Regions from separate parts of the Alteromonas sp. DYW1 genome, predicted to be linked through region 4. Evidence: predicted binding sites of a transcription regulator. Region 4 holds the regulator's gene; each other region holds the start of a gene.
The links. The regulator sigma-54, encoded in region 4, starts transcription at its own class of promoters, with help from an activator protein. The targets are predictions, from matches to a motif close to GTTGGCACGNNNNTNGNNT.
Positions count from the first base shown of each region.

Region 1: flgF (flagellar basal-body rod protein FlgF) is a predicted target of sigma-54. The motif match lies at 2,755-2,773, and genes of this name have one in related genera.
Region 2: xdp1 (exosortase-dependent surface protein XDP1) is a predicted target of sigma-54. The motif match lies at 1,816-1,834, and genes of this name have one in related genera.
Region 3: AC121Z_RS04400 (PEP-CTERM sorting domain-containing protein) is a predicted target of sigma-54. The motif match lies at 3,062-3,080, and genes of this name have one in related genera.

Region 1 is NZ_CM186038.1:2,703,109-2,711,187, reverse strand. Features, by position in the region: gene flgC (flagellar basal body rod protein FlgC) at 1-425, shown strand, start outside; gene AC121Z_RS12160 (flagellar hook assembly protein FlgD) at 441-1,127, shown strand; gene flgE (flagellar hook protein FlgE) at 1,140-2,528, shown strand; gene flgF (flagellar basal-body rod protein FlgF) at 2,813-3,556, shown strand; gene flgG (flagellar basal-body rod protein FlgG) at 3,600-4,388, shown strand; gene flgH (flagellar basal body L-ring protein FlgH) at 4,404-5,084, shown strand; gene AC121Z_RS12135 (flagellar basal body P-ring protein FlgI) at 5,081-6,199, shown strand; gene flgJ (flagellar assembly peptidoglycan hydrolase FlgJ) at 6,199-7,137, shown strand; gene flgK (flagellar hook-associated protein FlgK) at 7,144-8,079, shown strand, end outside.
Region 2 is NZ_CM186038.1:1,171,898-1,179,976, reverse strand. Features, by position in the region: rRNA gene AC121Z_RS05265 (16S ribosomal RNA) at 1-377, opposite strand, end outside; gene pssA (CDP-diacylglycerol--serine O-phosphatidyltransferase) at 760-1,584, opposite strand; gene xdp1 (exosortase-dependent surface protein XDP1) at 1,881-2,696, shown strand; gene AC121Z_RS05250 (tetratricopeptide repeat protein) at 2,800-5,589, shown strand; gene clpB (ATP-dependent chaperone ClpB) at 5,598-8,079, opposite strand, start outside.
Region 3 is NZ_CM186038.1:992,165-1,000,243, forward strand. Features, by position in the region: gene AC121Z_RS04390 (acyltransferase family protein) at 1-1,453, shown strand, start outside; gene AC121Z_RS04395 (UDP binding domain-containing protein) at 1,605-1,793, shown strand; gene AC121Z_RS04400 (PEP-CTERM sorting domain-containing protein) at 2,180-3,013, opposite strand; gene AC121Z_RS04405 (tetratricopeptide repeat protein) at 3,159-5,897, opposite strand; gene AC121Z_RS04410 (hypothetical protein) at 6,097-7,230, shown strand; gene AC121Z_RS04415 (tetratricopeptide repeat protein) at 7,317-8,079, shown strand, end outside.
Region 4 is NZ_CM186038.1:709,449-717,527, reverse strand. Features, by position in the region: gene AC121Z_RS03295 (HPr family phosphocarrier protein) at 86-361, opposite strand; gene rapZ (RNase adapter RapZ) at 370-1,215, opposite strand; gene ptsN (PTS IIA-like nitrogen regulatory protein PtsN) at 1,253-1,696, opposite strand; gene hpf (ribosome hibernation promoting factor) at 1,741-2,028, opposite strand; gene AC121Z_RS03275 (RNA polymerase factor sigma-54) at 2,056-3,537, opposite strand; gene lptB (LPS export ABC transporter ATP-binding protein) at 3,609-4,334, opposite strand; gene lptA (lipopolysaccharide transport periplasmic protein LptA) at 4,334-4,933, opposite strand; gene lptC (LPS export ABC transporter periplasmic protein LptC) at 4,935-5,507, opposite strand; gene kdsC (3-deoxy-manno-octulosonate-8-phosphatase KdsC) at 5,504-6,058, opposite strand; gene AC121Z_RS03250 (KpsF/GutQ family sugar-phosphate isomerase) at 6,058-7,023, opposite strand; gene AC121Z_RS03245 (calcium/sodium antiporter) at 7,027-7,983, opposite strand.

The DNA.
Region 1 (8,079 bases), 1.8 Mb from region 4:
TGGCAACCTTATTTAGAGTGATGGACATTGCCTCAACCGGCATGTCAGCAGAAAACGTTCGACTCAATACGACGGCAAGTAACATTGCGAATGCTAACAGTGTAAGTAGCAGCTATGAGGATACCTATAAAGCACGTCATCCTGTATTTGCAGCGGAGTTGCAGCGCGCCTCGCAGGAGCAGGGTTCCGGAACGAAAGTTAATGTGCTTGGTATCGTTGAAAGTCAGAAGCCGTTGCAAGTTGAGTACGCACCAGGCAACCCTATGGCCGACGAAAATGGTTATATCTATAAACCCAATGTCAACGTTGTGGAAGAAATGGCCAATATGCTTTCGGCATCTAAAGGTTACGAGACCAATGTACAAGTGGCTGATACCACTAAGCGTTTGTTCCGTCGTGTTCTGCAGATTGGTCAAGGCCGTTAATAGAGGATAATTATTGTGGATACGATCAAAAACACCGGTCTCAACTCACAGCTGTATTGGCAAGAAGAAACGGTGCCTGTGGTTGATGGTTCTGAGCAGACCCTAAAACAAGAAGATTTTTTCGCGTTGCTGACTGAGCAATTGTCTAATCAGGATCCGACTAAGCCGGTAGATAATGATCAGTTAGTTGCACAAATGACATCATTTACCACCGCAGATGGTATCAGTAAGTTAAATGAAAAATTTGAAAGTTTTTCGTCTTCTATGACTTCAAATCAAGCGCTACAGGCCTCCAGTCTAATTGGTCAAGATGTGCTAATCGCTGATAACAAAGGCTACATGGCAACTGCTGGCGAGGGCATATCTGGCGTGGTGGTCAACGATCGAACCGCACAAAACCTTGAAATTACTATTACCAATAGTTTTGGCGAGGTGATCAAAACAATTGATGCGGGCACGCAAGCGCCAGGTAACATTGAATTCAATTGGGATGGAACTGACTTGCGCGGCAATCCAATGCCGCCCGGCGAATATTTCGTGAGCGCGCAAGGTGAAGTGTTCGGTGAGGGAGTCGCTATTCCTACCGCGATTAATCGCCATGTGGCTAGTGTAAGTTTGGCTGGCAGCAGTCAAGGGGTCATTCTTAATCTGGATGGCGATATTAGTATCAAATTAGATGATGTCATTCAGATTGGCAGCTAATAGGAGAGAAGTATGTCTTTTAACATAGCACTCAGCGGTGTTGCCGCAGCTCAGCGTGACCTTGACGTCACTGCGAATAACATTGCCAACGTTAATACCGTCGGCTTTAAGGAATCACGAGCAGAATTTGGTGATGTATATGCCGCATCGCTGCTCTCTGGTGGGCGCACCAAGGTCGGTGATGGTGTCTTGACGCAAGAAGTTGCACAGCAATTTTCTCAAGGAAGTTTGCAATTTACCAATACGGCGTTGGATTTGGCTATCACGGGGAATGGTTTTTTTGCCACTGTGCCTGAGATTGACTCCCGTGACTTTTCATTTACCCGTGCAGGCCAATTTAAATTGGACTCAGATAATTTTGTGGTCAATTCGAATGGCGATAACCTACTTGGTTTCCCTGTTAACTCTGACGGTACCTCTGCATCGGTAGCCCTGAGCACCACGGTGCCGGTGAGGATCCCTGACTCATCGGGGTCGCCGCAACCAACCTCTGAAGTTGATTTACGCTTTAATCTTCCCGCTGGGGACCCAGCCAAAGACGTAACGGCGTTTGACCCTACTGATCCACTGACGTATAACGCGGCAACCTCGGTGACCATCTATGATTCTTTAGGTGATAGCCATGTAATGACTTACTACTTTATTAAAGATCAGGCGGCCGGCTCTAACGAATGGTTAATGGTAACTGCCGTTGATGACGTTTTGGTTAATCAAAGCGATACTAACGGGAATGAAGTATTGCCTGGTGCTGCGGTTAATGTTGCGGGGAACGGCGCCAATGCCGTATCGGCTGCACGCTTAACCTTTACGTCTGGCGGTGAATTTTTAGCCGTGCTCGGTGCGGACAACTTGGCGCCAGTTGCGCCACAGGCGAATAAATTACTGACTGCAGAGCTGGGTGGAACGATCTTAGCGAATGGTTCAGATGTTACACAGCGTATTGGCATTGACTTAAACTTTTCCGTCGGTGGACAAACGCCAGAAGAACCCACTCAGTTTGCTTCGGCCTTTGAAGTGACGTCACTAGAACAAGATGGTTTGCCGGTGGGTCGGTTAACCGGTATTGATATTGGTCCTGACGGCCTTGTGCGGGCAACATTCTCAAATGGTACTTCAGAACCTATCGTGCGTGTTGCACTCGTTCGCTTTTCGAATGAGCAAGGCTTGACCCAGCAGAGTAATACGCAATGGAAAGAAAGCATCTTGTCTGGCGAAGCGCTAGCCGGTGAGGCAACGACCGGCACATTTGGCGATATCAATTCATCTGCATTGGAGCAAGCCAACGTTAACTTAACCACAGAGCTTATCGATCTGATCATTGCACAGCGGAACTTCCAGGCTAACTCAAGAGCTTTAGAAGTTAATAACCAGTTGAATCAGACGATCCTGAATATTCGATAACCAATATAAACGCATATTGAACTAACGTGTGTTTCAATCAGGGGCTTTTCGTTAAAGCCCCTTTTTTGCGGATTATTGTTAATCCATTGTCGCTCCTACACATGCTACGGCAGACAATTAAACAGTGAAAACCGTCAATTTTTCGATGCTTAGCAATCCAGCACACGTGAGAGAACAACAAGCATCCGGTCCTGCTTCTGCTAACTAAATCACTCAGTCTACACATCTTGGCATCGCCTTTGCTTCAATCAAAGTTAATCAAGTTATTTCGTCAAGAGTTTGGCATGGATAAGTTCTTATATATTGCAGCAAGTGGCGCCAAGCAAGACCTCCTCGGTACAGCCGTTCGGGCCAATAATCTTGCCAATGCACAAACCACTGGGTTTAAAGCTCAGCTGGAGCAGGCAAGGGCGATGCCGTCATACGGCGAAGGTTTGCCGACTCGAGTGTTTTCCATGACGGAAAGTCCAAGTAATAACTACGACGATGGCGCCATGATCCAAACTAATCGACCACTCGATCTCGCGATCCAGGGAAATGGTTGGTTCGCAGTACAAGATTCGCAGGGTAATGAAGCTTATACCCGCGCAGGTAACATGCGCTTGAGTGCAGAAGGTATCTTAGAAGACGCCCATGGCAATGTAGTGGTTGGCGATGCCGGTCCAATTACCTTGCCTATCCCGCTCGACAATATCGATATCGCCGGTGACGGGACTATCTCATTGCGGCCGCTCGGTGCACCTGAAACGGTGTTAGAAGAAATTGGTCGATTGAAACTGGTTAACCCGGAATATCAGCAGATGCAACGGGGTACCGACGGCTTATTTCGATTAAAGGATGGCAGCATTGCGGATCAGGATGACAATGTGCGGATCCGCAACGGTATGCTCGAAGGCTCTAATGTTAATGCAATTGAAGAAATGGTGAGCATGATCACCTTGCAAAGGCATTACGAAATGCAAGTTAAATTAATGAAGAAAGCAGACGAACTCTCAATGCGCGGCAACATGCTAATGCGCATTATCTAAGTCGAATGATTAACGCAGAGCACTGCGTTTTGTGAGGTGAAATATGCATCCAGCACTTTGGATAAGCAAAACAGGACTCGACGCGGCACAAACTGATGTTTCAGTAGTGTCGAATAACTTGGCGAATGCCAGTACAGTAGGATTTAAGAAAGATCGAGCCATTTTCGAGGATCTGCTTTATCAAAATATTAACCAACCAGGCGGGCGCTCGTCGGCAGATACCGAGTTACCATCGGGATTAATGCTTGGTGCTGGTTCAAAGGTGGTCGCCACCCAAAAATCACACACCCAAGGCAATTTGCTAACCACCGAAAATGCCTTGGATATGTCGATTCAGGGCCGCGGATTTTTTGAAATCCTACAACCGGATGGCAGTATTGCCTACACCAGAAATGGTCAGTTCACGCTAAACGATCAGGGGCAAATTGTAACACCAGGCGCTGGCTTCTTATTGCAGCCTGAAATTGCTATCCCTGAAGATGCTCAACAAATCACTATCTCGCAGGATGGCGAGGTGTCGGCAACACTGCGTGGTCAAGCAGAACCGCAGGTCTTGGGGCAACTCAACTTATCCGACTTTATCAATCCCACAGGATTGCAACCCATTGGTCAAAATCTATTTGTTGAAACTGCGGTTAGTGGAGCACCAATCCAAGGTATCCCCGGATTAGAGGGGATTGGCACTGTGATCCAAGGTGCTTTGGAAACATCTAACGTCAATGTAACTGAAGAATTAGTTAACCTGATCGAGAGCCAACGTTTGTATGAGATGAACTCGAAGGTGATTTCATCGGTTGACCAAATGTTAGGTCAGGTCATTCAACAGCTTTAAGCTGAGGTAAAAATGATGCAGCGGATACTAGTGGTAGGTTTGATGCTTTTGCTCAGTGGGTGCTATTCCACAGCCGACACTCAAATTCGAGCAAATGATCCTTACTATGCGCCAGTCGTGCCTGATATACCCAAAGAAACCATTGTTGAAGACGGTGGATTATTTCATAGCAGTTTAGCGAATAGTTTGTATTCAGACGTAAAAGCGCGGCGAATTGGCGATATCATTACCGTCAATTTGCGGGAAAATACCAACGCAACAAAATCTGCCGGAACAACGACATCGCGGGAGTCAACGCTGGATCTGCAACCGATTGTAGGTTTGGGGGGGAACGCCGTAAATATAGGCAATGAGTCGATTCAACTGGGTATGGACTCATCCAATGAGTTTAATGGTGACGCACAAGCCAACCAAAGCAATAGCCTTAGCGGCAATATTTCAGTCACCGTGATTGAAGTTTTAGCCAATCAGAATTTACTGATCCGCGGTGAAAAATGGTTAACGCTTAACAACGGTGATGAATATATCCGCCTAACGGGCATTATTCGAACTGCTGACATCAGTCCTAATAATGAAATTGACTCAAGTAAAATTGCTAATGCGCGGATCCAATATAGTGGTACAGGGTCATTTTCTACCGCACAAAAGCAAGGCTGGCTATCGAAGTTCTTTTCTTCTGAGTGGTGGCCATTATGAGACTATTTATCCTAGTATTATTGGTTTGCAGCACCGTTTCGCCGTTCGCCATGGCCCAACAAGCTCAGCGTATTAAAGATTTAGCGAGTATCCAAGGTGTGCGTAGCAACCAATTAGTTGGCTATGGTTTAGTGGTGGGTTTACCTGGCACTGGGGAGCAAAGTCCGTTTACTGAACAAAGCTTTAGAACCATGCTAGCGAACTTTGGGATTGCCTTAGATCCGAATCAAAAGCCGAAAATCAAAAATGTTGCGGCAGTCGCTGTGCATGCGGAACTTCCACCGTTTATTAAACCTGGGCAAACCATTGATGTGACCGTTTCATCGGTCGGCGAAGCTAGCAGCCTACAGGGTGGGACGCTGTTACAAACCATGTTGAAGGGCCTAGATGGTAATGTCTATGCAGTTGCCCAAGGGAGCTTGGTGGTTAGTGGATTTGGTGCGCAAGGTGGGGATGGTTCACGGGTTGTCGTGAACACACCAACGGTCGGGCGGATTGCTAACGGAGCCTTGGTTGAACGTGCGGTTCCCAGTGGTTTAATGCAAGGCGATTTTCTTACGCTTAACTTACATAATCCGGATTTTTCCACAGCCAAAGCATTGGCAGATACGATTAATATGCGTTTGGGTGCTTCAGCACAGAATGGTTACAGTATCGCTACGCCACTCGATGCCGCATCAGTTAGGGTTAACGCGCCGCGCGATGTGGGTCAACGCGTTGGCTTTGTAGCAACCATTGAAAACTTTACTTTCGCACCAGCTGACGCGCCTGCGCGTGTGGTGATCAATAGTCGCACAGGCACTATTGTGATTGGTCGCGAAGTACGCTTATTGCCGGCTGCGATTACTCATGGTGGCTTAACGGTGACGATTGCTGAAAATCAGCAAGTATCGCAACCCAATGCATTAGCCGATGGTGAGACGGTTGTGACCACACAGTCAATTGTCGATGTTAACCTTGCTGATAGCCGCATGTTCAAGTTTGACCCGGGCGTTACTCTCGATCAGTTAGTGCGCGCGGTGAATGAAGTTGGGGCGGCTCCTGGTGACGTGATGGCGATTTTAGAGGCGCTGCAACAAGCGGGTGCGTTACAAGGTGAACTGGTGGTGATCTGATGGATAGCTCAGCGGTTAAATCACAACTTGATCTGGCCCGAAATGTCCATGATATGGGCAGTTTGAATCAGTTGCGTAGCGCAGCAAATAGTAATCAGGAAGGCGCACTAGAAGAGGCTGCTGCGCAATTTGAAGCTATTTTTATCAATATGCTGCTCAAATCTATGCGCAAAGCGCAGGAAGCATTAGCCGATGAAGATAGTCCCTTTAATAGCCAACAAGTTAAGTTTTATCGTGACATGCATGATCAGCAGTTAGCCACTGATCTTGCCAGTAACGGCACCTTGGGACTCGCTGATATTATCGTGCGACAATTAAGCAATGAGCATTTGTTGAACAACGCGGGTAGTCACCGCGGCGATGGTGATATTGCGAGTTATAATCGCCAGACCAGCCGCACAGTAGAGGCTGCACAGCGTAATTTCGAAGCACCGTCAATGGCCAGTAAACAAGCCGCTTTTGCATCACCACAAGACTTTGTTGCACAGCTGCTGCCATTAGCTCAGGAGCATGCAAAATCACTGGGACTCGACCCGAAAGCCCTGCTGGCACAAGCGGCAGTTGAAACGGGGTGGGGGCAACATATGATCCACGCAGGGAGCGGTGAAAATGCCCACAATTTATTCGGCATTAAAGCGGATAAACGCTGGCAGGGCGAGAAAGCTGCGGTGAAAACTCTGGAATACAATCAGGGCGTTGCTCAGCAACAACATGCCCAGTTCCGTGTGTATTCATCTTTTTCTGACAGTATGCGTGATTATGTAGAATTTGTTCAGCGCAATCCACGCTACGAAGCTGCGGTACAAAACACGCATGATGCCAATGCGTATTTCAAGCACCTACAACAGTCTGGTTATGCCACCGACCCCAAATATGCCGAAAAGGTGATGGCAGTGTTAAACAGCTCTGTTCTGCAAGACTTTAATGAGTCGGAGTAACCCTAAATGATCCGCAATACCGATTTGTTTTCGATTGCAACATCTGGCCTAAATGCCAGTAATCGTGCGCTCAATACCACGAGTAATAACATTGCTAATGTTAATACAGAAGGATACGTGCGCGAACGCACCGAATTTAAATCGCAGCTTGTGGGAGGTGTTGATCCAGGCACCACTGAGCGAGTCATTAATACCTTTGCACAGAATCAATTACGTCGCGATACAACTCAATTAGGGGAGTTCCAAGCGTATACGCAGAAAACAGATGCAATTAACAACGTATTGGCCAATGAAGCAAACAGCATTGCAGATGGACTAAGCCAATTTTTTGCGTCGTTACAAACCGCCGCTGACGATCCAACAAATTTAGCGAGTCGAGATCTGGTTCTTAGTGATGGTGAGGCACTCCTGCGACGGATGCAATCACTGTCAGATTTCATGCTGGCAAAAGAAAAAGAACTTAATTTAGAGTTCGAGTCGCAAGTTAATCGAGCCAACTCCTTGATCCAGTCGATTGGTGAACTCAATGCAGCGATTATCGTTGCCGAAGGAAATAATCGGTTTGATGATCCAGGCTCACTATTGAATGAACGCGATCTCGCTATCAATGAACTTGCCAGTTTAATGTCTATCGAGGTACGGGAAAGTCCCAATCAGAATGGTTCAAAAGTTGTTAACCTGACCAGCGGTGAATCATTGGTGCTTGAAGATGGTTCGTTCAATATTTTTCAGTTGGGTGGCGATGCAGATCCAACTTTTAAAGAGCTACAACTGCGGACTAGCTTTACTGGAGCGAAGCAAAATACCACATTAAACATATTTGAAGATGAACTCGGTGGCAGCATGGGCGGTTTGTTCCGTTACCGTGACGAAGTCTTGAATCCCGCGCAACGTGATGTGGGTCAACTCGCCTTAGCGTTTGGCGATGCTGTGAATGCGCAG
Region 2 (8,079 bases), 460 kb from region 4:
GGTTTCCCCCATTGTGCAATATTCCCCACTGCTGCCTCCCGTAGGAGTCTGGACCGTGTCTCAGTTCCAGTGTGGCTGATCTTCCTCTCAGAACAGCTAGAGATCGTTGCCTTGGTGAGCCTTTACCTCACCAACTAGCTAATCTCACTTGGGCTTCTCTATAGGTGGGAGCCGAAGCCCCCTTTGGTCCGTAGACATTATGCGGTATTAGCCACCGTTTCCAGTGGTTATCCCCCTCCTAAAGGCAAATTCCCAAGCATTACTCACCCGTCCGCCACTCGTCAGCAACTAGCAAGCTAGCCCTGTTACCGTTCGACTTGCATGTGTTAGGCCTGCCGCCAGCGTTCAATCTGAGCCATGATCAAACTCTTCAATTGAATACTTGCGTCGTTTCTACGAATAGAAACTAAAAATAAATTGTCGTTGTGACACTCTTAACGAGTGCCCACACAGATTGTCTTGTTATAAATTGTTAAAGAACAAAGCAACTTTCGTTGCGACTTAAGGCGTCTTAGCGACTCTCCTCAAGCGGGATGCGCATTCTACATTGTCGCATCCGGGAGTCAAGCATTTTTTTGAAATTTTATTTTCAGCGATTTGCTTGAAACCCGCTTCAATTAAGGGATTGCGTCAAATCATTGGCGTTGCCGTTGATTTGTTTATTTCGTCTTCCCGTTGAAGCGAGCGCGCATTCTACAGACCTAACTTCTCAGGTCAACCGCTTTTTTTTAAAAAAGTTGAAAAAAAGCAACTGATTGTTCAGTCTTTGTTCTGTTCGTTGCTTTTTTGTGCCGTTTCATCGGTTTCTGCTGGCTTATCTGCACTTTCTAAGAAATCGGCATCTTCCTCGTGATCACCGACTACATCCTCAAGTGTCACTTTATCAACCGTTCTAAACGTGTTGATTGGACCAGCAAGTGCATATAAGGAAAAGACAACAAAAAGTACAAGCGCTGGCTCAGTAGCCACGACCACAAAGATCAACATAATAAGAAGTAGAGCAACGAATGGGACCTTACCGTGCCAATTCACTTCTTTAAAGGAATTATATTTGAAGTTGCTGACCATTAATAATCCACTTAGTCCGGTAATAATAGCAACAATAATCCCATAGTCAGTGCCAACAGCCTGATACTCAACGCCGACCCATACTAGCCCGGCGACAACAGCCGCAGCAGCGGGGCTCGCCAAACCTTGAAAGAAGCGTTTATCAGCAATCCCAACCTGCGTATTAAACCGTGCCAATCGCAGAGCGGCACCAGCAACGTATATAAATGCGGCTAACCATCCAAGCTTTCCCATTTCAGTTAGCCCCCAGTTATACGCAACTAATGCAGGAGCCACACCGAAGGAGACCATATCTGCCATAGAGTCGTACTCTGCGCCGAATTCGCTTTGGGTATTTGTAATCCGCGCAACGCGGCCATCCAGCCCATCAAATATCATGGCCACGAAAATTGCTACTGCCGCAGCTTCAAACCGCCCATTCATTGATGACACAACAGCAAAAAAACCCGAAAACAAACCGGCTGTGGTCAGTAAGTTAGGTAATAAATAAATACCTTTACGCTTGTTTTGAGACATAAACTCCTCTAGAAATACAACATAATTGACTTGAAAAAAATAGCGAGCTTCATCAATAATCAATAAAAAGAATGAGCTGAGCCAATTAGCAGCTAAACTATACCATAGCCAAAGGTGTTACCAATCAAATTGTTGTACTGCTGGGTAATAGCATTGTCAGCTTTCTTTACAAACAAAGATTTCCTCTATAACAGAGAATACCTAACTCTTTGTTTTAAAAGGGATTACCGAAATGGCACATTTATTGCTGTTAATAGAATTAGGTGTAAGTTTAATGATCGTTTTTGTAGGTAAAAATGAATAAATTAGCAAATTTGACAGTAAGTGCGTGTTTGATTTCATTATCTCAGTTCGTTACGGCAGCTGAAACATTGTGGGACTTTCGCACTGCAACTGTAGGTAATATTACTAACTCAATTTCGAATTATGGCAACACGTTTTCTATGTTGGATGCTTCCTCTGGTCTTTCAGTTGAAATCTCTGCTTGGTCTGACACTTGGGAAGTAAGCGGAGAAGACAACGTTCAATCTGCAACTTTAGATAACAACGCTTACGGTCTAATTGCGTATAATCGCAATTCAAATGATCATCATTACATCGATAATCGTCAAGATAGAGACGACACAGACATGATACTGTTCAAGTTTTCTGACGCAGTAAAGCTGTCAACGTTGTTCTTAAGTTCAAAGTACGGTGATTCAGATGTGTCCATTGCGGCGTTCAACGTTCTGCCTTCATTTACTGGCGGTCGTTCATGGTCTGATATTCTAAATGACTCAGTTAACGGGGCTGTTTTCAGTGCTAGCTATGCGGACTTGGCAACCTCAAGTTCATTGGCAGGTAACTCAACAATCACTGCAGCAAGTTCTGGTGCGAATGTACTCCCTGGCGCGTTAGTTGAAGCTAAATATTGGTTAGTTGGCGCATACAAAAGCGTTTTTTCAGCCGATGGTTGGTTCGGATCTCCATTCGGTGAAGGGAATGATGGGTTTAAACTCGCAGGCTTGACGACAACCAAGACAGAGCCAACGACGACTGTTTCTGAACCTGGTACGATTGGTGTTCTATTGCTCAGCTTAGTGTTATTGGGTATGCGCAGAGCCCGCAAATAAATTAATACTCTATTGAAAAAAGCCTCTCTATGAGGCTTTTTTTATGGATAATGAAAGGTATTGAAAAACAATTGATCAATATTTCTTCGTGAGGGACGACTACGTGAGAAAGTGTTTCTACGGTATTTTAATCCTCTTTTTAGCCGTTTTTAAGGTTAATGCACAAGTTGCCGACCTTTATGAAAGCGCGCTTGAAGAGTTTATGCAAAATAATGTAAAGGAAGCCTATATCCTATTGAAGTCTAAACTGCAAAGCGCTCCTGAACACCTCCCAAGCAAACTTCTTATGGGCCGTATTCTTTTGATGGACGGATTGTTTTACGATGCAATCGTCGAATTTGAAGATGTCCTTGCGGCAGGTGCGGATAAAAATCTGGTTTATTCTCCTCTGGCACGCGCCTATCTATTTGTCGGGCAGTATGACAATGTCATTGAACTCTACCGCGATAGATCAATTTCAGAAGTAACAAGATATGATATTGCTCTGGTGACTGGCTTAGCCTACATCCGCACCAATCAGCCGCAAAAAGCTGAACAACTTTACGTGCAATTGCGCCGTAAGTATCCATCTGACATTGAGCCAATTAATGCCTATGCTGCATTTCTTGTGTCAGAAGAACGATTTGACGATGCAGAGCAAATCTTGGCGCAAGCGAAATCATTAGATCCCTCTAATCCCGATACGCTCCATATTGAAGCACAAATCATGTCGAAACAGGACAGACAAAAAGAGGCTCTTATCCTTATCCAGAATGCGATTGACTTAGCTCCAGAAAATCCTGCTTACTTGCGCACTTATTCAGCGCTATTAGCGCAGTTAGAACGTTATGATGAAGCATTAACTATTATCGCTAAAGTGGAATCTGAAACGCCGGGCGATATCCAAAATCAATTGTTGAAAACTCGAATATTGGCGCTAACTAACCAAGTCAGTGAAGCCGATAAGCTGTTATTAGAAATAAGCAGCCAACTCAGTTTGTTGACAGATGAACAATTAAAAGAGCGTAACCATTTAAGCCTAATCACCGGCGTTGTTGCTTATATTAATCGGAACTACAGTTTGGCTAGTGCAGAACTGACTCGTTATACCAAAGAGCACCTACCAACCGCTGAACTACTCGGCATGCTAGCTAATTCTCTCGTAATGTCAGGATATCAAAAGGAAGCTATTCAAACTCTGGAAAGCCATATTGATACCGTTAAAAGTAATTTGGAAGTTGGGGCACTGATTTGCCGTCTGTACATTAACAGTGATCGTGCATTTAAGTGTGAACAACTCCTTACTGAGTTACACGAGATCCATGGCAGCAATGATCTAATCACATTGCTTACCGCACGCACGCTGTTAGCCCGAAATGAATATAAAGAAGCCGAAGAATTACTAAATTTGGGGATTTCCAATACAGCTTTACCGGAAGTCTTAGAGCTCAAAGTTCTACTACTTGCGAATAATCAGCAATATATTGAAGCGAGAGAACTCGCCAAGCAATTAGTTGCACAAGCTCCCACAACTGCCAACCAAAACTTGCTTGTCGATTTACTGCTTAGGACCGGCGCTCGCGATGAAGCTTCCCAAATTGTCGATCAGATACTAGATGCAGATATGCAGAACTTGCCGGCCCTCATAGCTAAAGCAAGGTTGCTGTCTCAACAAGAGCTAATCGATGATGCGATCAAGCATATTCAGCTTGCCCTTGAAATTGATAGGAATAATTTAACCGCCTTGGTGATTAGTGGGCAACTTCACTTTTTAAGCAAGAACTATCAAACAGCTATCGATGATTTGCTCCGTGCAAAGGTTGTGGCTAAAAATGACACCCGCGCAAGCGAACTGTTATTTTCTATTTACATGAGCACAGAGCAATACGACCTGGCATTAAAGGAAATAAACCAACTGTTAGCGAAGTATCGCTTTAACTATGACTATAGAGTGGCTAAAGCACAGTTATTAATTCAGCTGGACGATCTTGAGGAAGCACAAGAGCAACTCAACGTCCTTTACGGCTTGTTGACTGAAGATCCTGATCGATTAATCGCACTCAGCCGTTTGCAAATTGATGCGCTCGACTTTACCGGAGCAGAAAAAAGCTTACGTCGAGCAACCGATATCAATCCTGAAAACCGGCTGAGTGAACTCGAACTAGCTAATTTCTATATTCAACAATCGCGCTTAACCGAAGCAAAAGAAATTCTTAGCAAACCGCAATTTAGTAATAGCAACAGTCCGAATGTCTGGGTGCTTCAGGCCGATATCTTACGGAGTGAAGGTAAAACTGCCGCTGCATTTGATTTGTATAAACAAGCTTTACTTCAAGATCCCAGCTTTAAACGCCCAGCGATAGAAATGTTTGAGTTAAGCCGACAGGGGCAGCTGCGAAAGAGTTTCATTAACAGTATTCAGACTGTTGATAAACAAGCTGCCGACCCTTTTTTGCAGCACCTTCTCGCCGATTCGCATTTCATGGCTCAAGAGTATTCGAACGCTGAAGTCATATACCAGCGCTTAATAGCATCTGATTACCAACAGAACCTAGCTGCAATCTACAATAATTTGGCGTTAATTAAGTTGGAAAGTGACCTTGCGCAAGCCAAGACGTATAGTCAACAAGCAGTGGCTCTCGCCCCTAGAACTGCCGCTATAATTGACACACAAGGGTGGATTTTAAGTCTGCAAGGAAAACATTTAGATGCGCTGGACATGCTGAGAAAAGCGTATACGCTTGACTCTGACGATCCTGCCATCAATTATCATATTGCCGCGACACTCGCTGCAATGGGGCGCACCAGCGAAGCAGTTAGCCAAGTAACCAATGCGAGATTGTTGGAACGCCCTTCAACCTATCGTGAGAAAGCTAAGCAGTTGCATGAGCAACTGCTTAGCCAAACAGATTAGCTAAGTGATTACACACCGGTTGATGTAATAACCAATTCATCCGCTTGCATATCAACCCGTATAGCGCTATCCGGCGCGATGTCGCCGGATAACAATGCTTGCGCAAGCGGGTTTTCAATTTCGGTCTGAATTGCGCGCTTTAAAGGTCGCGCGCCGAAAACAGGGTCAAAACCCGCTTCAGCTATTTTATCCAACGCGGCTCCGGCAATCTCTAGTTTATAGCCTTTATCAACCAAACGCTGACGTAGTCCCGCAAGCTGGATAAGAGCGATAGACTTGATTTGTTCGCGACCCAGCGGATGAAACACCACAATATCGTCTACCCGATTAATAAACTCCGGTCTGAAGTGTTGCCCCACAACAGACATGACCATGGCTTTCATTTCATCATATTGACTCTCTTCATGCTTGTCTTGAATAATGTCAGAACCCAAATTAGACGTCATAATTACAACAGTGTTTTTGAAATCCACAGTGCGTCCTTGCCCGTCAGTGAGACGGCCATCGTCTAGCACTTGCAGAAGAATATTAAATACATCTGGATGCGCTTTCTCTACTTCATCTAGCAAGATGACCGAATATGGCTTGCGTCTCACTGCTTCAGTCAAATAGCCACCTTCTTCATAACCCACATACCCTGGGGGCGCGCCAACCAACCTAGAAACACTGTGTTTTTCCATAAACTCAGACATGTCGATACGCACCATCGCTTGCTCTGAATCAAACATAAAGTTCGCCAGCGATTTGCACAACTCCGTCTTACCCACACCGGTAGGCCCCAGGAACAAAAATGACCCTATCGGTCTGTTGGGATCAGCAAGACCGGCTCTGGAACGACGAATAGCATTCGATACAGCAGTAACCGCCTCATCTTGTCCAACAACGCGATGATGCAATGCCTCTTCCATCCGTAATAATTTGTCTCGTTCACCCTCAAGCATTTTAGACACAGGGATCCCAGTCCAGCGGGACAAGACCTCGGCGATTTCACTGTCTGTAACTTTGTTTTTTAATAGTTGGGTTTCGATACTTTCCTGCTCTGAAGCGCGTTCCAAACGCAACTCCAATTCAGGAATTCGACCATATTGTAACTCTGACATACGGCTCAGATCTGATGCGCGTCGAGCGATTTCCAGATCTAATTTGGCCTGCTCAAGTTCTGACTTGATGGATTGAGTGCCCTGCATGGCATCTTTTTCCTGCTTCCACACTTTATCAAGCTCAGCATACTTAAGTTCTAATTGTTCACGCTCAAGCTCTATCACCTCCAAGCGCTTGTGACTAGCATCATCGGTCTCTTTGGCGAGCGCCTGCTCTTCTAACTTCAATTGAATAATGCGTCGTTCTAAGCGGTCCATCTCCTCGGGTTTAGAATCCATCTGCAAGCGAATACTGGATGCCGCTTCGTCGATCAGATCAATGGCTTTATCCGGTAACTGACGGTCACTAATGTAACGCTGTGATAAGGTTGCAGCTGCGACAATCGCGGGGTCAGTAATATCAACCGAGTGATGCAGTTCGTAACGCTCTTTCAACCCACGCAAAATAGCAATGGTATCTTCCACACTTGGCTGATCAACTAGCACTTTTTGGAAGCGGCGTTCTAAAGCAGCATCTTTTTCTATGTATTGACGATATTCGTCAAGCGTAGTCGCGCCTACGCAATGCAGTTCGCCACGCGCCAATGCCGGTTTCAACATATTTCCTGCGTCCATAGCGCCATCGCCTTTACCCGCTCCGACCATGGTATGCAACTCGTCAATAAACAGAATAACCCGCCCTTCTTCCTTGGAAAGTTCGTTTAGTACTGCTTTCAAACGCTCTTCGAATTCGCCGCGATATTTGGCGCCGGCCACAAGAGCTCCCATATCAAGGGCAAGGACTCGCTTATTTTTTAGTCCTTCCGGAACCTCTCCGTTAACAATACGCTGGGCTAACCCTTCAACAATCGCAGTTTTCCCGACTCCGGGTTCACCAATGAGGACCGGATTATTCTTGGTTCTGCGTTGCAAGACTTGTACAGTGCGGCGAATTTCATCGTCACGCCCAATCACCGGATCTAATTTACCTTGCTCCGCTCGTTCGGTCAGATCTGTGGTATATTTTTCGAGTGCTTGGCGAACATCCTCAGCGTTTGGATCGGTCACTTTCTGTCCGCCACGGATTTTCTCTATGGCTTGATTTATTGCCTGTTCAGAAGCGCCCGCCTCTTTTAACAATTGTCCAAGTTTGCCTTTGTCTTGCAAAGCGGCAAGCACAAAAATCTCAGATGTGATGTATTCATCTTTGCGCTGCTGCGCAATTTTGTCACATAAATTAAGTAGCACTACGCTTTCTTTAGCCAACTGCACATCACCACCGACCCCATCAACGCGGGGTAATCGGTCTACAGCCTCGGAGAGAGCAGAACGCAAACTATTAACATTAACATTGGCATGTTCAAATAACGTGCGCAATACACTGCCCTGTTGGTTCAACAGTGCAGTCATT
Region 3 (8,079 bases), 280 kb from region 4:
GTTGAGTTTAACATTTACATCAGAATATGCGCTCAACCTCTCAAAAGGGGCGTCGTATTATCTGCTGCCAACGCGCTTCTTTGAATTGATGGTGGGTGCTGTATTGGCTTACACATGGGATCATCTCAAAACGCCGAATCGCATATTCGCTGAAATATTATCAACTTGTGCAGTTATAACACTGATTTATCTTGCATTAACACTGGATGAGAGTAGCCGCTTTCCAGGATTAAACGCGTTTTACGTTTGCGTGGCAACCGCCGCATTGATCTATACTGGGAAACGGCAACAGGGCATGGTCATACAAGCTCTGTCCACGAGAGTCATGGTGTTCTTTGGTTTGATATCCTACTCATTATATCTATGGCACTGGCCTATCTTGGTTTGGTTAAGATACCGAGGTTATGAATTAAACGCTATCTCGCTTATTGGAGTTTTTGCTGCAATGGTGGCTCTCGCTTGGTTGTCTTGGCGATTTGTGGAGCAACCATTTAGAAAGAGCGCTGAAGCAGTTTCAACGCTTGTGATTAAATGGTTTATTATACCCTTGTCCTTATTTACTTGTATCAATCTTGTTGTTCAATACAACGATGGTTTTCCTGAACGGTTTACTCCTGCCGTTGCAGCAAAAGAATTAGCATTAACAAGTTATTCAAATGATATAAGGGGAGTATGCCATTCTTCATATAATGAGCGTGGACGAGCGCCATCACGATCTTGTGTATTGGGAGACGAACAAGGAACTAAACAAGGTTTCATATTTGGTGACTCTCACGCGAATCATTTCACTGGATTCTTTGACATACTTGCAATGGATGCAGGTGTCCGTTTCGTTGACTACACGATGGATCAATGCCCGCCTATTTTTGATTTGAACTGGGGGGAGAGTTCAATAAAAGCGGAAGCGTGCAGAATGAGAAATGAAAATGCGAAAGCATTTATTACAGAAAACCGACCTGATTTCGTCGTTTTAGCCGCAAGCTGGCCGCACAGTAGGACTCAAAAAATATATGTTAAAGGGACGCAATTGAGCGATGCGGATGCAATACGAGAGCTCGTCGGTCAGAAATTGATGGATACGATATCATGGCTCCAGCACCATGGTGCGACTCCTATATTGGTGAAAGATATTGCATATGCAGGAAACAACGATCCCAAGTGCCCAGTGAAAAATGCAATGTTTGGGCAGGAGAGAGACTGCTCTATTCGACACAACGTAAATGAAATGATGGAAAGCGTTTTCGCGGACGTTGCACAGGAGTTTGAAGAAGTTTTTCTAATCGATGCGAAGCTTCTATATTGCGATGGGAAAAGATGCTCGGCAGAAATAAATGGTATTCCGTTGTACCGTGATAATGACCACTTAACTCACATGGCATCTGAGTTGTTAGGGGAAATATATTTAGAATCTTCACCAAACCCATTGGCTTACTCTTCGTCCAAGGTAAATTAAGGCGGCACATTGTACGAGTAAAGTTTTACTTGTCTTTGGTACTCGGCCAGAAGCAATAAAAATGGCGCCATTGGTTTTAGAGTTAAAAAATCTAAGCGGCTGGATGTGCGGGTATGTGTGACTGATACTGTGCGTATTATTCGTACCGCTCGTGAAATTAACGATGGTAAGCGCGGCTTTGCCCAAAGGAGTCTCGGATAAAGTCACTCTGACCTCATTACATGATGCACTTGAGCGTTGTAATGTCATTGTGGTATTGGTTGATCATGATGAGTTTAAAGCCATGCCAATCGAGGTTATTAAGAACAAGATAGTGATTGATACACGCGGTATTGTGTAATCTTTAATTCTTTTCTTAGATTTTAAGACGGTGCTTATGCACCGTTTTTTTTGCTCTGAAACTGAGGTGTAAAGTTTTTCAACACTCCAGACCTAAGCATATTGCTAGTGTTACGAGCATACTCACTTTTTACAATGAACGTTTATTAGTGAATGGTCATCAACGTACTCAGTACGGATCGTTAAACATTGTACTGGTCCGTTTAGGCTAAGTGACATTCCAGAATTACATCGTACAGTTAGTAAAGGTGTATTCCATTAAGTTGGTCGTAAATTGGATGCGGCAATTTAAGGACAAGAGCAAGGGACAGGGGAGTCATAACTAACTTTTAGACATTAAAAAAGCCGGCAAATGCCGGCTTTTTGAGGAATTGATTAATTCAATTCTTATGCTTTTCTGCGGAAGCCCGCAAGACCTAGAAGACCTAGACCTAGAGCAGCGATAGAAGCTGGCTCTGGAACGCGGAACTCAAGAGTTGCGCCGTTGTCTTTGATTTCGATATCAGCAACAAACTCACCAGGCTGACCAGAGATGCCGATTACACCAGTAGGTGCTGCAGAACCTTCACCGATTGCAAACGTTACGTTTGAATCTAGTGGATCACCGTTCATTTGGAACCAAGTGCTATCGAAGTCTGCAAAACCTGCTTTCCATGCTTCGTTGAATTTGAAGTCAAAGATGAATGCAGAGTTGATGTTACCCGCTAACTGTACTGGAGTACCAGAAACACCCGCGATCAAATCGAAAACACCGATAACGTTACCTAGGTAAGTTGCAGTCATGTTAACTGTAGGGCTTACGCTAGTTGGGTTAAATACTGTTTTGAATGAAGTACCAGCAAGGTCAGCGGCAAATGTTGGAGAACCAACAGTTGGTGCAGTACCAGTGCCGTAAGTTACGTCATCAATGTAACCAGTTAGGTCAAAGCTAAACGCCAAGTCAAAACCATATACAACAGCTGTATTTGCAGCAGTGTCAGAACCGATGCTGAAGTTGTAAGTGAATGACTCAGTGAACGTGTCACCTGCATTCAATGTGTTGTCAGCACCAAAGTCTTGGAATACTGAGTAAGTTTGCGCAGGAATGATGTCCAAAGTCATAACGTCAAGACGTACTGGAGCGTTACCGCCTGGGCCGTCTGGGTCAAACATAATTGGGTCTGCGTGAGCAACGTTTGCTGCGAAAGCTGTTGCCAATCCTAATGCTACTAATTTTTTCATGTGTTGCTCCTTAAAAAACAAAATTGTTACTGGGTCACGCTAGAGATAATACAAACTGCGTGCCAACTTTTATTATCTATATTTATCAATAGCTTACAAGTTGTTGGTAATTTTGCTTCTTAAAACTGTTAAATTTCCTGACACCTTAACGTGTGGATAATCGGCTTTTTAGTTGATTCATTTCTGCAGCGACTACACCGTTATTCACCATCTGCTCATAATAGAACTGGGCAACATCGGTTTTACCCAGATCAACCAAGAAATTTAAATAGGCAAACTCGTACTTGCCCGGTTGTTCGGACTCTAGGTTAATATGTGGCTCAAGTATCTGTAGCGCTTGCTCTCCCTGCTGCTGAGCGATCAATACTTGCGCTTTTTGGTGAATAAAAGGCACAAAGTCTGGGGCTTTTGCTAATGCTTGATCAATTGCGGCTGCGCTTTTGTCTAGCTCCCCAAGCTGTAAATAGGCCCAAGATAAGTTGTTCAGGGCAATCTCATTGTTTGGATACTGCTGTAAGAATCCTTCCAGTGCTTGAGCACCAGCGCTAACGTCATCAGCTAGAATGTATTCGATGCGCATCAGATGGATGCCTAAGTCATCAGGCACATTTTTTACATAAGCATCGACAATGGCGTTACGCTCTTCAACTCTACCGAGTTTGTTTGTGACTTTTACGATGTCCATTAGGCGACTGCGCGTTGCCGAAACGCTATAGGCTTCGAGTAAGTACGGATAGGCCTTTTCATACTCACCTTTGCCTAAGTGAATTTTACCTTGCAAAGAACGCAAAGCGATTTGGTCATTATTCTTTGCGATTTTATTTAGCTGGGTTTGCGCCTTATCAAATTTCTTGTCAAATGAAGCATTTAGAGCATCGAGATAAATGATCGCTGGGTTGCTTGGATCAACTAGCAGTGCTTTATTGATCAGTTCGCTATTGGCTAAGAAATCCTGTTGAGTTGCATTCGCTCTCAACGCCACTTGTAAAGCTTTGATATCGTTTGGTGCTTCATTGAGCACAGACATAGCCAAGTCCATCGCGGTATCAGTATCTCCCTCTTCCATTGCGATAAACCCTAACATGGTGTTCACCCGGCTCTGGATGGCCGCGGACTCTATACCTTGCAGTACAGATTTGGCGCGCGATAAGTTTTTATCTGCGATAAGCATCTCTGCGAACAAAATCTGGTGCTCAGGAATGTTCACCGCAGCGAGTGACGCAAACATTGTGTCGAAGGCTTCGGGGCCGGCATTCATGGTATTTAGCAGGTCGTTATATTTAATAAAGCCCTTTATGTTGTTCGGATGAGTCGCAACATAACGCTGAATAGCTGCTAAAGCCGCTTCAAAGTCTTTGCTTGCTTCTGCTTCAACCACGGCGTACATCATCACGCTCGGGCGCTCTGGCTCTGCTTGCGCAATGCGACTAAATTCGGCGGACGCTTTGTCAATTTGACCCAATTGTAAATAAACATTGGCTAAAACTTCGCGCGTGTCTATGGTGAGCTCTTCTTGCCCCTCAAGAAAAGACTCAATTAACGATCGGGCTTTATCGAGTTCACCCATTTGCACATACGCCGTTGCCAATATCGCAAATGCATTGAGGCTTTTCGGATTTGTTTGTTGCGTGATTTCTAATTGGCGAATACCCGCTTCAGTATCATCAGCGTAGCTCAATAACGCGAATCCTAACGCGTCGTCAATGTCATCCACTTCGACGTTCCGAGCAAAGCGGGTAAGCTCACTTAATACTTGATCACTTTGCGAAGACTGAATGGCTTTAAAGCCCGTCAACAAAATGAGATCCATGTCTTCTTGGGTTGGATCGCTAATTTGCGCAATGCTGTCAGTGGCTGAGGTTACGTCACCCAAACGTAGCTGAGTAACCCCAAGTAATCGCTGGACCACTGGAATTTGCGGATAATTGGCGTTCAAGTACTGAAATGAAGAAAGGGCGCGCTCAAAATTTTCATTTTGAAACGAATGCACACCAACAATAAAGTGGTTGGACGGGTTATTTAATCCTGCTTCTATCGACGCCGTTGCATAGCTGGCAGCTTCATCTAAGTTGCCACTTTGAAATTGATACACCGCTTCTACATACTGGCCTAATGCGTTTTTCGTGTTACCGCTTCTGACAATATCTATTTGAGTACGAGCTTCAGGCATATCACCCGTAGCCAAATAGCTACGCGCTAAAAAATAATTCGCAATTCGGTTTTCTGGGCGGGCACTGGTATATTTTTCTAAGGTTGCCTGGGCTAGTTCATGTTCTTGTGCTTCTACTAATGAAGAGCCAATAATAAAAAGTAATTCTGGCGCATATAACTCTTGCTGAGCACCCAACAATAGGCGGGCAGCTTCTTCTAATTTGCGGTCATTGACTAAGCGCGCCGCAGAGATAAACTCTGCATGTTCAGAGCCAAGCTCCACGAGGGCTGACTCGAGTAGTTCCGCGTCATTTTTTACCAGTGCTACAGTGGCGACTAACGCATTCCACTCTTGGGTGTCGGCAAAGAAGCGCTGTCTCTCAAGCAAAAGCTCATAAGCGTAATCGTAATTGTTTCTGATCAGTTCGAGATCGACTTGCTCACGCGATATTTCGCTAAGGTCGATGCCGTATTCTGCTGCACGGGCATATTCTTTGTCGGCGGCATCCAGATTTCTGGCATGCATATTTAGTCGTGCCATCAGAACGCGATAGGCTGGATCGCGGGGTGCATCAGAGATTAACTGCTTAGTCAGAATGGCTGCCTCAGCGTATTCCTGCGCCTGCATCAAGCGTTGCGCCTCAGCGTAGGTTTCTTCAGGGGTCATCCGTGTGCAGGCAACAGTGCCGGCAACTAACAGTACGAGGGTGAAAGTTTTTAACCAATGATTCATACGAGTATCCATATTCCTTAGCATTATTCGTGAGACTTATCTCCAACAGACTTCATCATAACAGTGCCGCTGGGTTGCCGCTACTTTAATCAACCACAGGTAACACTTGCCCTGTTGGACATTTTTACTTAGCCTGATCGCAATTTCCATACCGCGCTAGTAAAACTCATTTGCTGGAATGAATAGGTAATTAAAGAGCATGACTGATAAAAGGAACACAATTTTTACAGCAGTAATCACTAGCAGTTTACTGCTAGGCTGCAGTGATCCAGCGAACCAACCTGAAATTTCCGAACAAGCTTTCGTAAAGCCTGCACGTATGCAACAAAACTTTAACCTATTGCAGATTGACCATGCACCCCAGTGGCAGCTAGATACAGCTGAGAATGCAGGCCCATACAGTGAGGGGGGAGAATTCTTCAGTGAACAAGGGATTATTGCACCCGTTGCCAAGCGCGGCACGTATCGAGTGGATGAAAATTTCCAGATAGAAATTTACACACGCGAGGCCAAGCCGCTCATCTTTGATTACATCGACATAATACCTGACCCGCAAGATCCTAATGATCAGGTGCTTAAGATAATGACACCTAAACACACCGATGCCGTGTATTTGCGTTCGTCACAAGCGTTACCCTCGCATTATCAAATCAGTTTTCGGGTTGGATATATCAACTACGGTGATGCCAGTGAATTAAACGGTTACGATATTGGCAATGAAACGGGTGAGCCTTGGGTGGATATGTCAGCGGTTGGACATAATGGATTCTATTGGCTGGCAATACTCGATACGGAACCACAACCCCACAACAATATCTGGATGCACCACCACCGCAAGTTTGTGATCGATAGTTGGAATCGCGATAGTCATCGCAACTCGTTTAATGTAATTGCGTTAGACGGTCTAAGCCCAACGCATCATCGATTTGGCAAGCAGTTTATCAGTTATGTTGATGGTGAGTTTACGCGGATCCAGGATCGTCCCTCGGGCTACTACTTACCGGAACAGTGGTACCAGGTAACCTTTGAACGCACGCCTACAAGTTATTCATTCTCGGTAACAGGGCAGTTTGCAGACGACCAAGAGAGAACCTATCAGGGCACTATTAATACTCAAGAGGAGTGTGTTTTTCACTATAATCAAACGCCGGCCGAGTTATCAGATAAGTGCATTGATAGCACTGGACCACGCTTGGCGGGCTCCGTATTTCCGAATTGGCCAGCGGGGAGTGCGTTCCCTGATTACTTTATCATTGGGGAACCCCATATCAATTACTATGAAGGCAGTGTGTTGATAGATGATATTGAGGTGATAGATAAAACACCTCAATAATTCTCGCGATGAAATTACCTGTTGGTTTCGCGCTGCGAAGTATTGTTCGCTATTATAATGAAAAGGTTTTCTCAATGGTTGTAGGCATGCAGTTACGCGCGTCATTTCGTATTTTCTATCCTCACTTAGCACTTATGCTAGTGCTCAGTTTGACCGCTATTAAGGTCTACGCTGATCCGTCAAAGCAATATGAACAAGCGCTGAGTACCTATAACAATAAAAATGTCGATGAAGCGTACATTTTGTTGAAAAACATCATGAGTGAATATCCTGAGCATTTACCTTCGAAAGTGCTAATGGCTGACGTTCTGCTGAATAAGGGTTATGTTCTGGACGCGATTGATGAATACGAGGAAGCATTACAGTTAGGTGTGGACTTTAATCGTGTAATAGAAAACTTATTGCAGGCATATCTTCTCGCCGGTCAATATCAACGCGTGATTGACTGTGACTGTGATGACGTTAATCGCAACACCGAACCCTTTGTATTGTTGCTTCAAGCCAGTGCGTTCGATTATGCAGGTAATAGTGAACTTGCACGTTCGCGTTACCAGCAGGCCTACACGTTGGCCCCGAGGTCGCCCCGAGTGTTAACCAGCTACGCTAACTTTTTGATGTCTCAGAAAGATTTAATCAGAGCAAAAGAGCTCATTGATGCAGCACTTTCAATTGAACCTAACAATCCTCGAGCTATGCATGCTAACAGCTTATGGTTAAGTCGTGATGGTCAGTTACAAGCGGCGATGGATTGGTTGGAAAGAGCTTACTCCATTAGTAACGATGATCCCGTTTTGCAGCGTACTAACGCGTTTTTGTTGATCAAGTTACGGCGCTTTGGTGAGGCGCTAG
Region 4 (8,079 bases):
GAACCTCATAGGAACAAGAATAGTTCAAGATCAACAAAAGTAGCAAAGTTAGGAGGGTAAATTAATCAGTAATTACCGCGAGTTACTACTCATCTTCATTAAACTTACCATCAATAAGTTGCTTAACTGCAGCAAATGCTTGATCGGCATCGCTCCCCTCACAAATAATATTGACGGATTCCCCTTGGTGACTTTCCAACATCATTAAACCAAGTACGCTACTTGCATCCGCACTTTTGTCATCCTTATTAAGCGTGATAGTTGCGTCGAACTGATTCGCAAGGGTCACCAATTGAGTCGCCGCGCGGGCATGCAAACCTAACTTGTTGACGATGGTTACAGTCTCTTCAATACGCGCCATAAATCCCTCTACCGATTCAGCTCACGATGGCGGATCTGCACATCAGGATGAATATCTTGAAAGGTCCGCGCTAAGCATTCAGTTACGTACACCGAACGATGTTGACCACCAGTACAACCAATCGCAACTGTCACATAGCTACGATTATTGCGCTCTAAATGCGGTAACCACGTCGAAATAAGGTTCTGGATCTGCCAAACAAATTTGGTGACAATCGGCTGCGAACCTAAAAACTGTTCAACCGGTGAATCTAAGCCCGTTAGGTGTTTAAGATCGGGCTCCCAATGGGGGTTAGGTAAAAACCGGGCATCGAAAACGTAATCGGCATCTTTGGGAATACCATATTTGAAGCCAAAACTCTCGAAGACCAAAACCAAACGAGAACTCTTTTTTCCCAACACTCGCTCACGGATCAATTCAGCTAGCTGATGGACGGATAGTTTGTCAGTGTCCAGATAGAGATCAGCGCGTTCAGCAATTGGAGCAAGTAACTGTTTTTCGGCAATGATGGCGTCTGAGAGTGAACGATTTTCCTTTGACAGTGGATGTAAACGTCGGGTTTCACTGAAGCGTTTAACTAGCTCATCATCGCTGGCGTCTAAATAGATGACGTTCATGTCCCATGCGTCAGGGAGATAATTAAGAATTTCTACAAGTTCATTGGGATCTTTTGGCAAGTTGCGAACATCAATGCTTACCGCGACAAGGTCATACTCATCGACCACGGCATGTGTCAGGGTGGGGAGTAGATTGACGGGTATATTATCAACACAATAGTAACCTAAATCTTCCAGTGCACGTAGCGCAATTGATTTCCCTGAGCCACTGCGACCGCTGACAATAATAAGTTTCATGTGAACGTATCAATTCCCTTAGATTAATGTGTACAGATTAGGCCAAAGCTTGCAGGATTTCATCACTTGTTTGCGCTTTGCGGATTAATTTAACCCGATCTTTGTCTGCTAACTTCCCAGCAACGCTCGCCAACGTTTGCAAATGGCCGTCAGCTTGATCTTCTGGCACCAGAATAGCAAAGAAAATATCGACGGGTTTATCGTCGATAGCGTCAAAATCGATTGCAGGCTCACTGGTTACTACGATTGCCATAACGTTACTCAAGCCCAACAAGCGACCATGTGGGATAGCAATACCATTGCCGATTCCAGTGCTTCCCATGCGTTCACGTTGCATGAGAGCAGCGAGAACTTTATCTTGGTCAATATCGGGATTATTGTCCGCAGCGAGTTGGCTAATGATTTCTAGAATTCGTTTTTTGCTATTACACTGAACCGCACATTGCGTGCGGTTCGTGCTTAATATTGTTTGTAGGTTCATGGTTTATTAAAAAACTCCAAATCTCCAAGATGGAGAGGACCGCTTTAATGCTTTTTCAGCTTTTCCTTATGCCGGATAACCTGACGATCAAGCTTATCTATCATGCTATCAATCGCTGCATACATATCAGTATCTTCCGATGATGCAAATATCTCCGCACCACTCAGATGCACAGTTGCTTCAGCCTTTTGATTTAACTTTTCCACATTTAATATCACGTGCACGTTGGAAATATGGTCAAAATGTCGTTCCAACTTTGAAAATTTGGTGTCGACGTAATTGCGGAGCGAATCGGTAATATCAACGTGGTGACCAGTTAAGTTAATTTGCATATATCGTCTTCCTTCTTGTTCGAGCTATTAGAGTAAACTCTTACGTTGATTGGACGGGGGAATCGCGAGCGATTCACGGTATTTTGCTATTGTCCGACGGGCCACTTGTATACCTTGGTCCGCCAACAATTGAGCAATCTTGCTATCACTCAGTGGCTTGCTCGGTTTTTCGGCTGCCACCAGCTTCTTAATTAATGCACGTATCGCCGTAGAGGAGCATTCGCCACCCCCGTCAGTCGCAACGTGACTAGAAAAAAAGTATTTCAGTTCAAAAATGCCGCGCGGGGTGTGCATATATTTTTGCGTTGTTACCCGTGAAATGGTTGACTCATGCATATCTACCATTTCAGCCACGTCATTTAACACCATGGGTTTCATCATTTCTGGCCCATGCTCAAAAAAGCCAATTTGCTGCTGCACGATACAGTTAGCCACCTTTAATAATGTTTCATTGCGGCTTTCTAAACTCTTTATGAACCACTTAGCTTCTTGCATATGCGAACGAATAAATTGCGAATCGCTGCTGTTGCGCGCGTTGCGACTCATGGCAGCATATTGCTGGTTTATACTTAGTTTAGGCAAACTGTCTGGATTTAGCTCGACATTCCAGCGACCATTTTTCTTACTGACTGATACATCCGGAATAACGTATTCTGGCTCCTTCGTAATCAGCGCACTGCCTGGACGCGGATTAAGCGTTTGCAATAAGCGTAGTGCCTCTCTTAGCTCTTCTTCCTTTAGTCTGCTTTTGCGCATCAAAGTTCGATAGTCTTTACTGCTTAACAGATCAGAAAATTCGATGAGAATTTGCTTGGCTTCTGCTACCCAAGGAGTGTCAGGCGCAAACTGGTTAAGTTGGACTAACAAGCATTCCTGCGGTGTGCGAGAGCCAGAGCCGATAGGATCAAACATTTGAATGCGTTTCAGCACACACAAGACTTCATCTTCTTCAACCTGCTCGTCCGTTACGTCATCATTCACACTGGCGAGAATATCTTCAACTGTGCAGGTTAAATAACCTGATTCGTCAATCGAATCGATGATTGCAATGGCGATGGCGCGATCGACTTCGCTAAAAGGAGTCAAGTCCATCTGCCACAGCAAATGGTCCTGTATATTGTCGGTGGTTTCCCCCTGAAAAACCTGGTCATCATCACTACTTGAAGACATTGGTGCTGGTGCCGATGAAGCACTGTAGTATTCATCCCAAGTACTATCGATGGGCAACTCATCCGGCAAATCGGCCTTTTCAAGCGCATCACCACTTTCAAGTGAATCATCACTGGAATTCGCCGTTGGCTCTTCCTTTTCCTTACTATTGGTCTGCAGATCACTGTTGCTGTCTGGCTCGTGAACCTCTTCTAACTCGAGTAATGGATTAGAATCAAGCGCCTCTTGGATTTCGGTTTGTAAGTCGAGCGTCGATAACTGCAGCAGTTTGATTGCTTGCTGCAACTGCGGCGTCATCGTAAGTTGTTGACTGAATTTAAGCTGTAACGAGGGCTTCATTTATTGCTCTTTACTTCCCACACCATGTGTTGACGAACTCTGCTTTGCACAAATTATTATCGTTAGGTTAACTATAGCCTGAATTGCTCGCCGAGGTATACATCTCTCACTTTTTGATTTGCTAAAACCTCGTCTGCCGTACCTGCAGCGATTAACTCTCCATGACTAACAATGTACGCTTTCTCACAAACATCAAGGGTTTCACGGACGTTATGGTCAGTTATCAAAACACCGATACCGCGCTCGCACAGGTGCTGAATAATTTTTTTAATGTCGTTGACCGAGATAGGATCAACTCCAGCAAACGGTTCATCAAGCAAGATAAATTGTGGGTTGGCGGCCAGAGCTCTGGCAATTTCAACTCGGCGTCTCTCCCCCCCCGACAAGCTCATTCCAAGACTGTTGCGAATATGATTAATATTAAATTCGTCGAGCAATGCATCTGCCTCTTGCTCCCGCTGAATAGTGGTTAATTCTTTGCGAGTCTGCAAAATAGCCATGATATTTTCGAGCACCGTTAATTTACGGAAAATCGATGCTTCTTGCGGTAAATAGCCGATACCTTGACGCGCCCGCTCATGCATGGGCAACAAAGTGAGTTCAGATTGGTCAATATAAATCCGCCCATGATCCAATGGCACTAGCCCCACAATCATATAAAACGTGGTTGTTTTACCGGCACCGTTAGGCCCCAGCAGGCCGACGATTTGACCGCTATCAACGCTGAGACTAACGTCTCTAACAACTTGTCTGGACTTATAAGATTTCGCTAAGTTCTGCGCGATCAGCGTAGCCATTATCGCGGCTCTTCCTGTTGCGGTTGCTCTTCTTCTGGCTCGTCGTCTTGCAGATCTTTAAACGTTTCTGGGCGAAATACGGTGGTAACCCGGCGCTCTTCATCGTTATCATTGCTTTGCGCAAGTAGCTGCTCTTTCTCCATATCAAATTGGATCAAATCACCTTGTACCATACTGCTGTCGCGCACCAACTGTGCTGAACCATCTAAGGTAATGGCGCGTGACGATACAGCATAAGTAATTGAATTCGCCTGCGCCGTTACTCGACTGCCATCATCCATATTTTGCGCGTACATTGCGGGGCGCCCACGTGCGATAAATATTTCGCGACCTTCACCTTCTGTGGCAATAACTTCAACCTCATCCGCATGAATTTCCATCGACCCCTGGGTAATATGAACATCATCCTTAAAAATAGAGGTTTTATTTTTACCATCGACAAACTGGCTTTTTGCATCCACTTTGATTGGTTGACTAAAGTCAGACTGCCCTGCCCACACGAATGTAGCAAACACGCCGTAGCCGAGAATCAAAATACTACGATAAACGGCTGTAAAAATCGGGGTCTGACTAATGCTATTAAAAAGGTTACGCAGCATACTAGAGGGCCTTGTTCGTGGGTGAATATACAGTCTGGACATGCTGTTGTAATTCATAAGTCTTATTCGTGAGATCCGCATTCAATCCATCGCTCTGTATTTGGTAATCCTCACCAATGATGGTGACTGCTTGATCAGATGTCATTATTTTAGTCGTTAAGTCTATTTGAAGGAACTCCGTTGCAATAGTTTTTACGAATTCCTCGTCATTCAGACTCCGAATGGTCACATTTCGTTCAAGTTGAATGCGATTGTCGTCATACAAGGTGCCTTCTTCAGCCGTTACCTGCCAGGGCGTATCCTCATCGTCCATGTAAATGGTATATTGTGGTTGCTTAAAGTAAACAAAACCAAGCTGTTCGAAGTGCTCCATTTGTTGGGCAAATATGCGGTGGCTAAGCTTACCCGATTCATCGTAGATTGCACTGCGTAAGTTTTTTGCTTGATAGGTCGGTTTATAAGCGTCTTCTTCATTTTCTACCGTGGTCACTGAATCTTCCTTTAACCACGTTGGGATGTAGGTAGCTAGGGCAAGGATAAACAACGCCGAGATACTATATCCAAGCCGATTCACACGCTAGCTCCGGTAAAATTATCCAGTTGTCCATGAATTTGCAAGAGCACATCGCAAACTTCTCGCACCGCGCCAAAACCACCGCGAGCAGATGTTGTCCAGCGCGCTTGCTGGGTAACTAGTGGATGAGCATCCGCAACCGCAATCGGCACCGCACTGAGTGCAAACATCCCTAAATCTGGTACGTCATCACCGATTGCAGCGACTTGCTCTGCAGTGAAATTTGTCACCTCAAGGATTTCTTGTAGTGCCTGCGCTTTGTTCTCTTGCCCTTGCACAATAAAATTGGTGTTTAATGCCTGCATCCGCTGGGCCACGATTCTCGACTCGCGCCCAGTAATTACCGCAGTTCTAATGCCTATCCGTTGCAATGCTTTAAAGCCAAAACCATCGCGGGTATGGAAGGCTTTCAGTTCTTCGCCTTGATTGCCCAGATAGATACGCCCATCCGAAAACACCCCGTCGATATCACAGACTAACAATCGCACTTGACTGAGTGCCGTGTAAACGTCACTTGGCAGCGTACCGTACAAGGTTTCAATTTGCTTCATTACAATACTCCAGCCATTAGCAGCATGTGCATGTTAAAGGCACCGACTGGCTTTCGTTCGCTGTCCACCGCAAACATAGCACTGATCTTATACTGTTCCATTAAGTTTAAAGCGTTCACAGCCAGTGTTCCTGGGGCAACCGTGACTCCGTCTTTGGTCATAACCTCGCCAACGGGCGTGGCGTGGATATCAATACGGGCATCCAAGATGCGACGCAAATCGCCATCAGTGAATATGCCTACTAGACTACCCTGTGCGTCCTGCACCCCAGTCATTCCCAACCCTTTTTGCGAAATTTCTAATAACGCCGCCGAGATACTTTGCGCAGGATCAACTAACGGTAACTGGCTTCCCGCCAACATAATATCACTGACTTTAAGCAGTAATTTGCGCCCTAAACTGCCGCCGGGATGTGACAATGCAAAATCATCTGACGTAAAACCTTTCGCATCGAGTAAAGCAACCGCCAGCGCATCTCCCATCACAAGTGTTACCGTAGTACTAGTCGTAGGCGCTAGACCGAGAGAGCAGGCCTCTTCGTTGACATGGATATCAAGCATCACGTCGGCATGCTTGGCCAAGTTGCTATCCCGACTATTTGTCATTGCGATAATGGGGATTTTTAAGCGTTTGACCACTGGCAAGATACTTAATAGCTCAGCTGATTCACCAGAATTAGAAATAGCCAAAAGCACATCATTTGCGGCTAACATCCCCAGATCGCCATGATTAGCTTCACCTGGGTGCATGAAAAACGCGGGCGTCCCAGTGCTCGCCAAGGTCGCGGCTATTTTATGGCCAATATGACCAGACTTGCCCATACCACTGACCACTACCTTGCCCGTACATCCTAAACAAAGCTCACAAGCTTTGGCAAAATCGCCATTGATGCGCTCTCCCAATGCGGTGAGCTCACGCTGTTCAATCTCTACAACCCGTTTACCGGACGCAATAAAATCTGTCATGGCTTATCCAAAAAGTACCCACTGATAGACAAAAAACGCGGCAACCAGTGAAAACGCTTCGTATCGATTGATGCGACGACGACCGCGCAAATCAAAACTATACACGATTAAGAGCACAGTGAGGCCTAACATAACAAAAATGTCACGTTCCGCGGCCTGAGCTTCGATGATGCCTGGCGTGATTAAGGCAGGCATGGCTAATACTCCAAGTAAGTTAAACATGTTCGACCCCACGACGTTACCTAACGCCAGATCATGTTCATTCTTCATAACCCCAGCAATACTCGCAGCCAGTTCTGGCAAACTGGTTCCCAAAGCAATCACGGTAAGTCCAATCACCAGTTCACTAACGCCTAAATAAGTCGCAATCTCGGTAGCGGAAGCAATAATAAAGTGCGCACTTGCGGGTAACAATGTCATGCCAAGCAGCACCCACAACCACGCATGTAAATTCGGCACTCCCTTCGGAATTTCATCGTCAGTTTCGTGATGAATAGGATCATTCTTTTCGGTAGTTATTGACAGAAATGCCATGCCAATCAAGACTAAAATCAAGCCAACCGTTAAGGCGATACCCTCTGCTCGACTGAGCGTTTGGTCATAAATAAACCAAGATGCAATCGCGCAAATAATCAGTAGAATGGGCATCTCGCGCTTAACGGTTAATGAACTAACCACCAGCGGCTTAATTAAAGCGGTAATCCCAAGAACTAAAGCAATATTGGTAATATTCGAGCCCAAGGCGTTGCCGACCGCAGTATTGCGATTATCATTGAGCGACGCGATGATTGAAACCACGATCTCCGGCGCGGAAGAGCCCATTGCCACAATCGTAAGGCCAATCATCATCGGAGATACGCCGCTGTTACGCGCCAATGCGGAGGCGCCATAAACAAAGCGGTCAGCTGCCCAGCTTAAGATTGCGATTCCGATGATAAAAATGACTATACTACTAAACATGAAGCACTGTCTGTTCCGGTATGATTGGGCGGCATGATCGCAAAAATTTAATCAGCTGCCTAGTGCACAGCTCTGACTTGGATTAATTTTTTTCCA